3 regions of the Escherichia albertii genome follow, and region 1 is predicted to be linked to each of the others. Evidence: predicted binding sites of a transcription regulator. Region 1 holds the regulator's gene; each other region holds the start of a gene.
What was found. The regulator LexA, encoded in region 1, represses DNA repair genes until DNA is damaged. The targets are predictions, from matches to a motif close to TNCTGTATGTACATACAGNA.

Region 1 (4,606 bases):
GTGTTGCGTCTGATGAGTCTGCAGGAAGGGGCTATCAGCGCCTACGATCTCCTTGATTTACTGCGTGAAGCCGAACCGCAAGCCAAGCCGCCAACAGTTTATCGCGCGCTCGATTTTCTGCTTGAGCAGGGTTTTGTGCATAAAGTTGAGTCCACTAACAGCTACGTGCTCTGTCATCTGTTCGATCAGCCAACCCATACTTCCGCAATGTTTATTTGCGATCGTTGCGGCGCGGTAAAAGAAGAGTGTGCGGAAGGTGTTGAAGACATCATGCATACTCTGGCGGCAAAAATGGGGTTTGCCCTGCGGCATAATGTGATTGAAGCTCATGGACTCTGTGCGGCATGTGTGGAAGTGGAAGCGTGTCGTCATCCTGAACAGTGCCATCATGACCACTCTATTCCGATGAAAAAAAAATCACGCTAAGCGATGTACGTCCTTGTACACGTCAGGCAGGAGGGATTAATTACCAGCGGTAATCATTGCGTTTTTCCCAGCGATCAACCTCTTTTTCTGCCTGCTCTTTCTGATAACCGTAACGCTCCTGGATTTTCCCCACTAGCTGATCACGTTTACCTTCAATGACCGTCATATCATCGTCGGTCAGCTTGCCCCATTGCTCTTTCACTTTACCTTTGAACTGTTTCCAGTTACCACCGACTTCGTCTTTGTTCATATTCAAGTCCTCATCGTTAGGTGGTGAATAAGAGTACGTTCACTTTTCTGCTAAACGTGGGACTAAGTGTAGTCAGGCATCTGGCTCCGGGTTATTTATTCGGAATTTTTAACCATTATGTTGCGGAAAACCAGGTGCCGTTGCGCCAGTGACGCCGCCAGATAACCGCCAGAGAAAGCCCACGCAACGCCAGAAAGACAGTTAATGCCAACCATAACCCATGATTGCCCAGCCATGGCAATGTGAGTAGCGTGAACGCAAAACCGGCTGCTGCCACCGCCATACTATTACGCATTTCGGCGGCGCGCGTTGCGCCAATGAACATGCCGTCCAGCAGATAACACCAGACGCCCACCAGCGGCAAAATCACCAGCCAGATAAGGTAGCGATCGGCCAGTTGTTGGATCTGAGTTAACGAAGTCAATAACGCGATAATGTGTTCACCAGACAGCCAATAAACCACGGAAAACAGCAACGCTACGATCCCCGCCTGACGACACGCTGCCCGCCAGACATCCAATAGCTGACTGCCGTCACGCGCGCCGTATGCCTGACCAGAATGCGCTTCAACAGCATAAGCGAAACCATCCAGCGCGTAAGCGGTAAAAGTGAGCAGCGTCATCAGGACAGCGTTGACGGCGATAATATCGCTCCCCTGTCGCGCGCCAAGCACCGTGATTGCACCAAAACAGAGTTGCAGCAACAACGAGCGCAACATAATGTCACGGTTAAGCGCCAGCAAACGGCGAAAGTTTCCTCGCCAGGCGTTTTTCAGCATTTCGACGGAGATCCCCCGTAAATGAAGGATTTTACGCACCATGAGCAAACCGATCAGCAACGTCGCGTATTCAGCAAGAACCGTCGCTAACGCAGCTCCCTGGACATTCATATGCAGCCCCATCACCAGCCAGACATCCAGAGCAATGTTAAGAATGTTGCCAACGACTAACAGGACAACGGGCGCACGGGCATATTGCACGCCAAGCAGCCAGCCGAGTAACACCAGATTTGCCAGCGACGCCGGCGCGCTTAGCCAGCGAATTTCAAGGAAACGACGCGCCTGTTCCAGCACCGCTTCACTGCCGCCGACAATATGCAGCGCCAGATCGATAATTGGTGTGCGCAGTAGAATAATTAATGCCCCAGCCCCTAATGCCAGCAATAGCGGCTGCATCAGCGCACGCGCTAATGCCAGGGGGTTTTTGGCGCCATACGCCTGCGCAGTAAGTCCGGTAGTGCTCATGCGCAAAAACAGCAACAGCATAAAGAGAAAGCTGGTCGCCGTTGCGCCAACCGCCACGCCGCCCAGGTACACCGGGCTATCAAGATGACCAATAACTGCCGTATCAACCAGCCCTAACAAAGGAACGGTGATATTGGAGAAAATCATGGGTAAGGCGAGATGCCAGAGTGCTTTATCAGATGAAGTGAGGAATGCCATGCCGACAAGCCTGATGAACGGAGTTGAAAAACAAACCGCGACGCCAGACGCATCGCGGTATCAGAGAGATATGATTACAGCCAGTCGCCGTTGCGAATAACTCCAACAGCCAGCCCTTCAATGGTGAAGCTCTGCTGACGCAGATCGACAACAATGGGTTTAAACTCACTGTTTTCAGGCAACAACTCGACTTTATTACCCTGTTTTTTCAAACGCTTAACGGTAACTTCGTCATCGATGCGTGCAACAACGACCTGCCCATTACGCACATCCTGGGTTTTATGCACCGCCAGCAAATCGCCATCCATAATGCCGATATCTTTCATCGACATCCCACTCACGCGTAGCAGGAAATCAGCATTTGGCTTAAACAGGGATGGATCGACCTGATAATGACCTTCAATATGCTGCTGCGCCAGAAGCGGCTCACCGGCTGCCACACGACCGACCAGCGGCAACCCTTCTTCCTCTTCCTGCAACAGACGAATCCCGCGCGATGCGCCGGAAACAATTTCAATAACACCTTTGCGCGCCAGCGCCTTCAGATGTTCTTCAGCCGCGTTTGGGGAACGGAACCCCAAACGCTGCGCGATTTCCGCACGCGTCGGCGGCATACCTGTCTGGCTGATGTGATCACGAATGAGATCAAACACCTCTTGCTGCCTGGCCGTTAACGCTTTCATTCCGCCCCCTGGGTGTATATACAGTTATGCTGTGAGTATATACAGCAAAAGGTGATTTTGGAACCATAAACTGCACAATAAACCAGAGATTTATCGAATTCTGGAAGGGTTATCCAAAATGTGACCATAACAGAATGACCCAGGTTGCCACTGCGACGATAATTGCGATCAGCACTGCGGCGGACCCCATATCTTTCGCCCGTCCAGAAAGTTCATGGTATTCGGAACCAATACGGTCAACCACCGCTTCGATGGCGCTATTAAGGATTTCTACAATCATCACCAGCATGACGGAGCTAATAAGCAGCACGCGGGTAATCGCGTCCACGTCCAGCCAGCAGGCGATGATCACCGCCAACAATACCGCAACGCCCTCCTGACGGAAGGCCGCTTCGTTAATCCATGCTGCGCGCAAGCCTTTCCAGGAATAGCCAGCGGCTTTGATAATTCGGGTGAGTCCAGTGGTATTATTGGCCATCAAAAGAACCTTTTTACATTATGAGCGTCAATACAGTGTACCGTTAAATCCGATGATTCGGGTTAGCGTAACGCCGCGCGAAACATGGGCAGATACCACAGAATTTCCCATGACTTTCTGCTATCCTTGCCGCGCATTTGCATTATTAACCAGAGGCTTTACATCGTTTATGTCCGGCTGGCCACGAATTTACTACAAATTACTGAATTTACCATTAAGCATCCTGGTAAAAAGCAAGTCTATTCCGGCGGATCCTGCCCCGGAACTTGGACTGGATACCTCTCGTCCAATTATGTACGTTTTACCGTACAACTCAAAAGCGGATTTGCTGACGTTGCGCGCCCAGTGTCTGGCGCACGACCTGCCTGACCCATTAGAGCCGCTGGAAATAGACGGTACGCTGCTGCCGCGCTACGTGTTTATTCACGGCGGGCCGCGTGTTTTCACTTATTACACGCCGAAAGAAGAGTCCATTAAGCTGTTCCACGATTATCTCGATCTGCACCGCAGCAATCCGAATCTGGACGTGCAAATGGTGCCGGTATCGGTGATGTTTGGTCGCGCGCCGGGGCGCGAAAAAGGTGAAGTAAATCCGCCGTTGCGTATGCTCAACGGCGTGCAGAAGTTTTTCGCCGTACTGTGGCTGGGGCGTGACAGCTTTGTGCGCTTCTCGCCATCGGTTTCACTGCGCCGCATGGCTGATGAGCACGGTACGGATAAAACCATCGCTCAAAAACTGGCGCGCGTGGCGCGTATGCACTTTGCCCGCCAGCGTCTGGCTGCCGTGGGCCCGCGCTTACCCGCCCGTCAGGATCTGTTTAATAAACTGCTCTCCTCTCGCGCGATTGCTAAAGCGGTAGAAGATGAAGCGCGTAGCAAAAAAATCTCTCATGAAAAAGCGCAGCAGAACGCGATTGCGCTGATGGAAGAGATTGCAGCGAACTTCTCTTACGAGATGATCCGTCTGACCGACCGTATTCTGGGCTTCACCTGGAACCGGCTTTATCAGGGCATCAACGTCCACAACGCCGAACGCGTTCGCCAGTTGGCCCACGACGGTCATGAGCTGGTGTATGTGCCATGTCACCGTAGCCATATGGACTATCTGCTGCTTTCTTATGTGTTGTATCACCAGGGGCTGGTGCCGCCGCATATCGCTGCCGGGATCAACCTGAACTTCTGGCCTGCCGGGCCGATTTTCCGCCGTCTGGGCGCGTTCTTTATTCGCCGTACTTTTAAAGGCAATAAACTCTATTCCACTGTTTTCCGTGAGTATCTCGGCGAACTGTTTAGCCGTGGTTATTCCGTGGAATATTTTGTGGAAGGCG
Region 2 (4,606 bases), 1.2 Mb from region 1:
GAAAAAATCAATGCGGCGCTCGATGCGCGGCGTGCTGCCGATGCCCTGCGTCGTCGTTATCCGGTGGCGCAAGGAGCCGGGCGCTGGCTGGTGGCAGATGATCGCCAGTATCTGAATTTTTCCAGCAATGATTACCTCGGCTTAAGCCATCATCCGCAGATTATCCGCGCCTGGCAGCAGGGTGCGGAACAATTCGGCGTCGGCAGCGGTGGTTCCGGGCATGTCAGCGGTTATAGCGTGGCGCATCAGGCGCTGGAAGAAGAACTGGCTGAGTGGCTGGGTTATTCACGGGCGCTGCTGTTTATCTCCGGGTTTGCTGCCAATCAGGCAGTCATTGCCGCGATGATGGCGAAAGAGGATCGTATCGTTGCCGACCGACTGAGTCACGCTTCATTGCTGGAGGCAGCCAGCTTAAGCCCGTCCCAGCTTCGTCGTTTTGCTCATAACGATGTCGCTCATCTGGCACGCCTGCTTGCTACCTCCTGTCCGGGGCGACAACTGGTGGTGACAGAGGGCGTATTCAGTATGGACGGCGATAGTGCGCCGCTGGCGGAAATCCAGCAGGTAACGCAACAGTGTAATGGTTGGTTGATGGTCGACGATGCCCATGGTACGGGCGTTATTGGAGAGCAAGGACGCGGGAGCTGCTGGCAGAATAAGGTGAAGCCGGAACTGTTGGTGGTCACTTTTGGCAAAGGATTTGGCGTCAGCGGGGCGGCAGTGCTTTGCTCCGATATGGTCGCGGATTATCTGCTGCAGTTTGCTCGCCATCTTATCTACAGCACCAGTATGCCGCCCGCTCAGGCGCAGGCATTACGTGCGTCGCTGGCGGTGATTCGTAGCGAAGAGGGGGAGGCTCGGCGCGAAAAGCTGGCTGATCTGATTACGCGTTTTCGTGCCGGAGTGCAGGGTTCGCCATTTACTCTCGCGGATTCTCACAGTGCCATTCAACCATTAATCGTCGGTGATAACAGTCATGCATTACGACTGGCAGAAAAGCTGCGTCAGCAAGGTTGTTGGGTCACGGCAATTCGCCCACCAACCGTACCGGCTGGCACCGCGCGGTTGCGTCTGACCTTAACTGCGGCTCATGAAACGCAGGATATTGACCGCTTGCTGGAGGCGTTACATGGCAACCGTTAATAAACAAGCGATTGCGGCGGCATTTGGTCGGGCAGCCTCACAGTATGAGCAACACGCAGAGTTACAGCGCCGTAGCGCTGATGCCTTACTGGCAATGCTCCCGCAGCGTAAATACGCCCGTGTGCTGGACGCAGGCTGTGGGCCGGGCTGGATGAGTCGTTACTGGCGCGAACGCAGTGGACAGGTGACGGCATTAGATATTTCTTCGCCGATGCTTGCGCAGGCACGTCAGCAAGATGCCGCAGATTACTATCTTGCAGGGGATATCGAATCCTTACCGTTGTCTTCTGCGACTTTCGATCTCGCGTGGAGCAATCTCGCCGTGCAGTGGTGCGCTGAATTATCCACGGCATTAGGCGAGCTTTATCGGGTGATACGCCCCGGAGGCGTAGTGGCGTTTACTACTCTGGTGCAAGGCTCGTTACCCGAGTTACATCAGGCATGGCAGGCGGTAGATGAGCGAACCCATGCAAACCGCTTTTTATCGCAAGCTGACATTGAATGGACGTTGAAAGGTTTTCGTCATCAGCATCGTCTTCAACCCATCACGCTGTGGTTTGATGACGCACTCAGCGCCATGCGTTCACTGAAAGGTATTGGCGCAACGCATCTTCACGAAGGGCGCGACCCGCGAATATTAACCCGTTCCCAGCTACAGCAACTGCAACTAGCTTGGCCGCAACAACAGAGGCGATATCCTCTGACGTATTATCTTTTTATAGGAGTGATTGTTCGTGAATAAACGTTATTTTGTCACAGGAACGGATACCGAAGTGGGGAAAACTGTCGCCAGTTGCGCACTATTACAGGCTGCGCGGGCCGTTGGTTACCGGGCTGCGGGATATAAACCAGTGGCTTCTGGCAGCGAAATGACTGTCGAAGGTTTACGCAACAGTGACGCATTGGCGTTACAGCGCAACAGCAGCCGACAACTGGATTATGCCATGATAAATCCTTACACCTTCGCAGAACCTACCTCGCCGCATATTATCAGTGCGGAAGAGGGGAGACCTATTGACCCGGCGGTTATGAGTGCGGGATTGCGCACGCTGGAAAAACAGGTTGATTGGGTGCTGGTCGAGGGGGCCGGAGGTTGGTTCACACCGCTTTCTGATGCCTTTACTTTTGCCGATTGGGTTATGCAGGAACAATTGCCAGTGATACTGGTGGTAGGGGTAAAACTCGGCTGTATTAACCATGCGATGCTGACTGCACAGGCTATACAACATGCCGGACTCACTCTGGCAGGGTGGGTGGCAAACGATGTGACGCCGCCAGGTAAACGTCACGGTGAATATATGGCCACGCTCGAAGAGATGATTCCCGCCCCGTTGCTGGGAGAAATCCCCTGGCTTAAGGAAAATCCAGAAAATGCACTAACCGGAAAGTACATCAATCTCACATCATTGTTGTAGCAATAAATTTGGTTGAATTGCGAGCAAGAACGTGCCTTCGATTGCCTGTAATTTAACCAATTAAATTCTAAAAAAATCACGAAAAAAATTTTACCTTCGCATCATGTGGTTAGTGTGGGAATTGCCCAGGCGGCGGAGGATACGGGCTGCAGGCAGTTATCCACTATTCCTGTGGATAACCATGTGTATTAGAGTTAGAAAACGCGAGGCAAGCGAGAGAATACGCGGCTTGCACGCAAATTGGCGCGAAAGAAGGCTTGGGGAAATATTTGTTATTTTTTAATTAGTTAGATAAAAGCAATGGCTGTCAGAAAAGAGACTGCTTTTGCCATAAATCTGTCATCAGTCATCTTGACAAATGTTAAAAAAACCGCCGTTTTGGGGATAAACCTGCAAACCTGGAGTTTTATCTTGTCACGGAGCAAATTTTACCCACATTCGACACCTTAGTTCACGGTGTAACAGAAATATTGTGGCGTGTAACTGTTTTTTTATCCAGTATAATTTGTTGGCATTATTAAGTACGGCGAGTAAAATTACATACCTGTCCGCCCACAGCCTCAGGTAGCGACTCATGAGTAAACCGTTCAAACTGAATTCCGCTTTCAAACCTTCTGGCGATCAGCCAGAGGCGATCCGACGTCTCGAAGAGGGGCTGGAAGATGGCCTGGCGCACCAGACACTGCTCGGCGTAACTGGCTCTGGTAAAACCTTCACCATCGCTAACGTTATCGCTGATCTGCAACGTCCAACCATGGTGTTGGCGCCGAATAAAACGCTGGCGGCCCAGTTGTACGGCGAGATGAAAGAGTTTTTCCCCGAAAACGCGGTGGAATATTTCGTCTCCTATTATGACTACTATCAGCCAGAAGCCTACGTACCGAGTTCTGACACTTTCATTGAGAAAGATGCTTCGGTAAACGAACATATTGAACAGATGCGGCTTTCAGCAACCAAAGCCTTGCTGGAGCGGCGGGACGTGGTAGTGGTCGCGTCTGTTTCTGCCATCTATGGTCTGGGCGATCCCGATTCATATCTGAAGATGATGCTGCATCTGACGGTCGGCATGATTATCGATCAGCGAGCGATCCTGCGCCGCCTGGCGGAGTTGCAATATACCCGCAACGACCAGGCTTTTCAGCGCGGGACTTTCCGTGTACGTGGCGAGGTGATTGATATTTTCCCGGCGGAATCTGACGATGTTGCGCTACGTGTGGAATTGTTTGATGAAGAGGTGGAGCGACTGTCGCTTTTCGATCCGTTAACCGGGCAGGTTATCTCAACTATCGCGCGATATACCATCTACCCAAAAACACACTATGTCACTCCGCGTGAACGTATTGTGCAGGCGATGGAAGAGATCAAAGAAGAACTGGCTGACCGACGTAAAGTGCTGTTGGCGAATAACAAGCTGCTGGAAGAACAGCGTCTGACTCAACGTACCCAGTTTGATCTGGAGATGATGAACGAGTTGGGTTATTGCTCGGGCATTGAAAACTACTCACGCTTCCTCTCCGGCCGTGGACCTGGCGAACCGCCGCCGACCCTGTTTGATTATCTGCCTGCCGATGGGCTGCTGGTGGTCGATGAATCCCACGTCACCATTCCGCAGATTGGCGGTATGTATCGCGGCGACCGGGCACGTAAAGAAACCCTGGTGGAGTATGGTTTTCGCCTGCCGTCAGCGCTGGATAACCGTCCGCTGAAGTTTGAAGAGTTCGAAGCGCTGGCCCCGCAAACTATCTATGTTTCTGCGACGCCCGGCAATTACGAGCTGGAGAAATCCGGTGGTGATGTGGTAGATCAGGTGGTGCGCCCAACAGGCCTGCTCGACCCGATTATCGAAGTGCGTCCGGTAGCGACGCAGGTCGATGATCTGCTTTCGGAGATTCGCCAGCGTGCGGCGATTAATGAACGCGTCCTGGTCACGACGTTAACCAAACGGATGGCAGAAGATCTGACAGAATATCTGGAAGAACACGGCGAACGCGTGCGTTATCTTCACTCGGACATCGATACCGTCGAGCGTATGGAAATCATCCGCGATT
Region 3 (4,606 bases), on a different replicon from region 1:
GCTGGACTGCTGTGACCGTGAGGCACTGCACTGGGCAGTCACTACGGGCGGCTTCGACAGTGAAACAGTACAGGACGTAATGCTGGGAGCGGTGGAACGCCGCTTCGGCAACGAGCTTCCGGCGTCTCCAGTAGAGTGGCTGACGGATAATGGTTCATGCTACCGGGCTAATGAAACACTCCAGTTTGCCCGGATGTTGGGGCTTGAACCGAAGAACACGGCGGTGCGGAGTCCGGAGAGTAACGGCATAGCAGAGAGCTTCGTGAAAACGATAAAGCGTGACTACATCAGTGTCATGCCTAAACCAGACGGGTTAACGGCAGCAAAGAACCTTGCAGAGGCGTTCGAGCATTATAACGAATGGCATCCGTATAGTGCACTGGGTTATCGCTCGCCACGGGAATATCTACGGCAGCAGGCCAGTAATGGGTTAAGTGATAACAGGTGTCTGGAAATATAGGGGCAAATCCAGTGGGCAATGGAAGCTTTTCCACAGCGGAATTGCTGTAACAGGGGGCTTTCACTGCAAAGAGTGACGTTCGTATAAATGTCGCCACCTGCCGGCAATACTGACGCTCCCCACGTAGTTTCTCTGCTGCCCGCTCCGCATACTGAACAACAGCCTGGTGCATGGCATCTTTGTCTGTGATTCGTTCACCAAAACTGCGACTACAGACAATCTGCTGTTTTGCCGGTGGTGCTTCTTCCAGGGATATGCAGGACTCGCCGTTGAGTTCGCGTACCGTACGCTCAAGAATGACGCTGAAGTTTTTCTGGATGAATGCCGTGTTAGCCTGCGCCAGCTGCAGTGCTGTGTTAATACCCAGCGCATTCAGCTTTTCCGTCAGTCTGCGTCCTACTTCCCAGACTTCACCAACAGGCTGCAGCCCCAGTAGTTTCAAGAGCCGATTACGGTTTTCTGCCGTCAGCGCAACCACACCGGAAAACTGTGGCCATTGCTTTGTTGCCCACTGTGCACTTTTGGCCAGCGTTTTTGTAGGCGCAATGCCCACCCCCATGGTGAGTCCTGTCCAGCTCTTTACCTGTTCCCTGAGCTGATGACCAAAAACCTCCGGAGAGATGCAACGGTTCACCCCCCGCAAATCAATGAACATTTTATCAATTGAGTAGGGCTCAACTACGGGAGAAAGCGACTCCAGAACAGCCATAACCCGTTGGCTCATGCTGTGGTACAGTGCATAATTGCTGGAAAATACATGTATTTTCTTCTCCAGGTGCATTTGTCTGACCTGAAACCAGGGCTGCCCCATTCTGATGCCAAGAGCTTTTGCCTCCGGGCTGCGCGCGATCACACAGCCATCGTTATTGCTGAGTACGATGACCGGTTCGTTGCGAAGGTCCGGGCGGAAAACTTTTTCACATGAGGCGTAGAAACTGTTGATATCAGCCAGTGCAAACATCAGCGTAACTCCCGCGTCCTGTGTATCACATGAGTGACAACACCAAAAATACAGATGTTTTCCGGATACAGTGTGCGGAACTCCGGGCTGTCTGAAACCGGCTCCAGTGCCGGGCGTGGGCGCAACAGCAGTCGTTTGACGGCGAACACCCCGTCGATCTCAACGATAACGATGTCCCCATGTTGTGGTTTTTCGGCCCTGTCCACTACTAGCAGATCACCATTCTGCACACCAGCCTGGTTCATCGATTCACCGCTGGCGCGCAGAAAGAAGGTGGCTGCAGGTCTGCTGATGCAATAGCTGTTCAGATCCAGTTCCTGCTCAGCATAATCAGTGGCAGGAGAAGGAAAACCGGCCTGGCAACGATCGGCAAACAACGGTCGCACTTAACTGTCATCGCCTGAAGGGGAAGCCGGACGGTGATAAACGGTACTCATGCTGCAGGCAGCCAGGTGTCGTCCTGCCAGATTTCTTCCAGCAGAGACAGGATACGTTCTTTATCCTTGTCGTTGCGGGCTCCTGTGACAGATACAGACGGGGCGCTGCTCTGGTCTATACGCAGCCAGATTTCCGGGTAGTGTGGTTTCAGACGTTGTTCGATTTCATTCTGTAGCGCCTGAAGTGTGCCTGATTTGAGGTTTTTTGTGCTCTGGCGGTCGAAAAGAATTTCAATGCGGATCATGTTCTCATCTCCCTTTTCTTTTTCTGTATTTATATACAGTATTCTAATAACTGAATCCGCACACAGTCAAATGTCATTATTGTGACTAAAAAACGCTCAATTCTCTGAGTGTGTGGCTGTATGCCTGCTGTGGACTGCTGTGTCCAGCTTATCCACAGCATTTTGCGCACGGTTCTGTGGACAAAATACCTGGTTACCCAGGCCGTGCCGGCACGTTAACCGTGCTGCATCCGATGCAAGTGTGTCGCTGTCGCCGGCCTCCTCACCCGGTCACGTTTCGTCGTTCCTCCTCCACGCGCTGCGGCTTCGGGGCCGCACCTGCATTCGTATGCGGTCGCCCGGTTACAGGTGCGGCACGGCCTGATGGAGGCCGCATGTGAGAGGAGAATTCCCATGCCAAACTGGTGCTCAAATCGTATGCATTTTTCTGGTGAACCGGCAAAGATTGCTGAGATTAAACGACTGGCCAGCGGTGCAGTCACACCGTTTTATCGCCGCGCCACAAATGAAGGTATTCAGCTGTTTCTGGCCGGAAGTGCCGGACTTCTGCAGACCACTGAAGATGTGCGGTTTGAACCATGCCCCGGACTGACGGCTGCCGGGCGTGGCGTTGTATCGCCGGAGAATATCGCGTTTACCCGCTGGCTGACATACCTGCAGGACGGTGTACTGCTGGATGAGCAAAACTGCCTGATGCTGCATGAACTCTGGCTGCAGAGCGGTACTGGCCAGCGTCGCTGGGAAGGATTACCGGATGAGGTCAGAGAAACCATCACCGTGCATTTCACCGCCAAAAGAGGTGACTGGTGTGGCTTCTGGAGTAACGAGGATGTATCGGTGTGGTGGAACCGTCTGTGTGACAATGTACTGCCGGAAAAAACCATGCCGTTTGACCTGCTGACGGTTCTGCCCACCCGCCTGGATGTTGAAGTGAATGGCTTTAACGGTGGTGTTCTGAACGGTGTTCCTTCTGCGTATCACTGGTATACGGAACAGTATGGCGTGAAGTGGCCTGTGGGGTATGAGGTGAATATCAGCAGTCAGGGAGACAACTTCATTCAGGTGGATTTCGACACGCCGTGGTGTCAGCCGGAAAGCGACGTTGTTGCAGAATTAAGCCGCCGTTTCGGCTGCACGCTGGAGCACTGGTACGCCGAACAGGGCTGCAATTTCTGTGGCTGGCAGTTGTATGAGCGCGGAGAGCTTGTTGATGTGCTGTGGGGGGAACTGGAATGGTCTTCCCCGACAGATGACGATGAGCTGCCGGAAGTCACCGGACCTGCGTGGATAGTCGACAAGGTGGCGCATTATGGCGGATGAAGTATGACGGAGACGGGCGGGCAACCGCCCGTTTCTTTTCCGGTAAAGGATGTCGCCGGGCTCCTCTTTTTACTGCGCCGGCTGACGCGGCGCGGCATAAACGCTGCCTGTGGTCAGTGTCCCGCGTCCGGCGGGCACGGGACGGGCGCTTTTACCGCTCCCGGCTGGCGTCGGTGACAGTGTACGCCAGCCCGTCGCCCTTTTCTGATGAACGCCCTTCAAGCCGCTTTCGCGAATGAAAGGGACATCTTATTCGGTCTTTACGCTGGGGAGTTACTTTGGAAGACTGCGTCAACACGATGATAAGCGTACAAAGCCATTGTTAAGGGATCCTCTATGACTGTTGTTACTGTCGGTATTGATTTAGCTAAAAATGTGTTCGCTGTGCATGGCGTTAATGCTGCAGGAAAAGCTGTTTTAGTTAAGCCTCTTGTGCGTCGGGCTAAATTGCTTGAATTGATTGCAACACTTCCAGCATGTCTGATTGGAATTGAAGCATGTACAGGTGCACATTTCTGGGCAAGAGAGTTCCAGAAAATGGGGCATACAGTTCGAATTATGGCGCCGCAACTGGTTTCTCCATACCGTATGGGTGGCCGTCATGGGAAAAATGATGCTGCAGATGCCGCTGCCATTTGTGAAGCTGTTACCCGTCCTAATATGCGGTTTGTTCCCATAAAATCAGTTGAGCAGCAAGGGCAGTTATTTGTACACAGAGCTCATCAGGGATATGTCAGTGAGAGAACAGCATTGATTAATCGCATCCGGGGATTGCTCAGTGAGTTAGGTATTGTTCTCCCGCAGGCGTTTAAAGCGTTTTTATCCGGGGTGGCTCAGGTCCTTGAGGATTTGCCCGGTTACTGTAATCAGGTTATTGGTGATCTTCTTAATGAGCTTTATCACATAGAAGAAAAGATTAAAAACAGTGAAAAACTCATTCAGCAACTTGCCAGAGATAACTCAGCAGCACAACTACTAATGCAATTCAGGGGGATAGGCCCGATGACTGCAACAGCAATCGTTGCCAGCATAGGTAATGGTCATGATTTCAAGAACGGACGTCAGTTTAGTGCCTGGCTGGGGCTAACACCAAGACAACAAAGTTCCGGGGGGAAAGCACGGTTAGGGAGAATAACTAAAGCCGGCGACAGCTATCTCAGAACACTTCTTGTTTTGGGGGCGA

Region 2: a site for LexA is predicted at 3,040-3,059, ahead of uvrB (excinuclease ABC subunit UvrB). Genes of this name have one in related genera too.
Region 3: a site for LexA is predicted at 2,125-2,144, ahead of PS053_RS22880 (DinI-like family protein). Genes of this name have one in related genera too.

The regions. Positions count from the first base shown of each region.
Region 1 is NZ_CP117568.1:3,334,369-3,338,974, reverse strand. Features, by position in the region: gene zur (zinc uptake transcriptional repressor Zur) at 1-426, shown strand, start outside; gene PS053_RS16225 (CsbD family protein) at 467-676, opposite strand; gene dinF (MATE family efflux transporter DinF) at 792-2,117, opposite strand; gene lexA (transcriptional repressor LexA) at 2,192-2,800, opposite strand; gene dgkA (diacylglycerol kinase) at 2,910-3,278, opposite strand; gene plsB (glycerol-3-phosphate 1-O-acyltransferase PlsB) at 3,448-4,606, shown strand, end outside.
Region 2 is NZ_CP117568.1:4,545,246-4,549,851, forward strand. Features, by position in the region: gene bioF (8-amino-7-oxononanoate synthase) at 1-1,143, shown strand, start outside; gene bioC (malonyl-ACP O-methyltransferase BioC) at 1,130-1,885, shown strand; gene bioD (dethiobiotin synthase) at 1,878-2,558, shown strand; gene uvrB (excinuclease ABC subunit UvrB) at 3,133-4,606, shown strand, end outside.
Region 3 is NZ_CP117569.1:41,996-46,601, forward strand. Features, by position in the region: partial or broken gene PS053_RS22865 (IS3 family transposase) at 1-460, shown strand, start outside; partial or broken gene umuC (translesion error-prone DNA polymerase V subunit UmuC) at 420-1,421, opposite strand; gene umuD (translesion error-prone DNA polymerase V autoproteolytic subunit) at 1,421-1,807, opposite strand; gene PS053_RS22880 (DinI-like family protein) at 1,855-2,103, opposite strand; gene PS053_RS22885 (DUF1281 domain-containing protein) at 2,497-3,423, shown strand; gene PS053_RS22890 (hypothetical protein) at 3,420-3,662, shown strand; gene PS053_RS22895 (IS110-like element ISShdy1 family transposase) at 3,760-4,606, shown strand, end outside.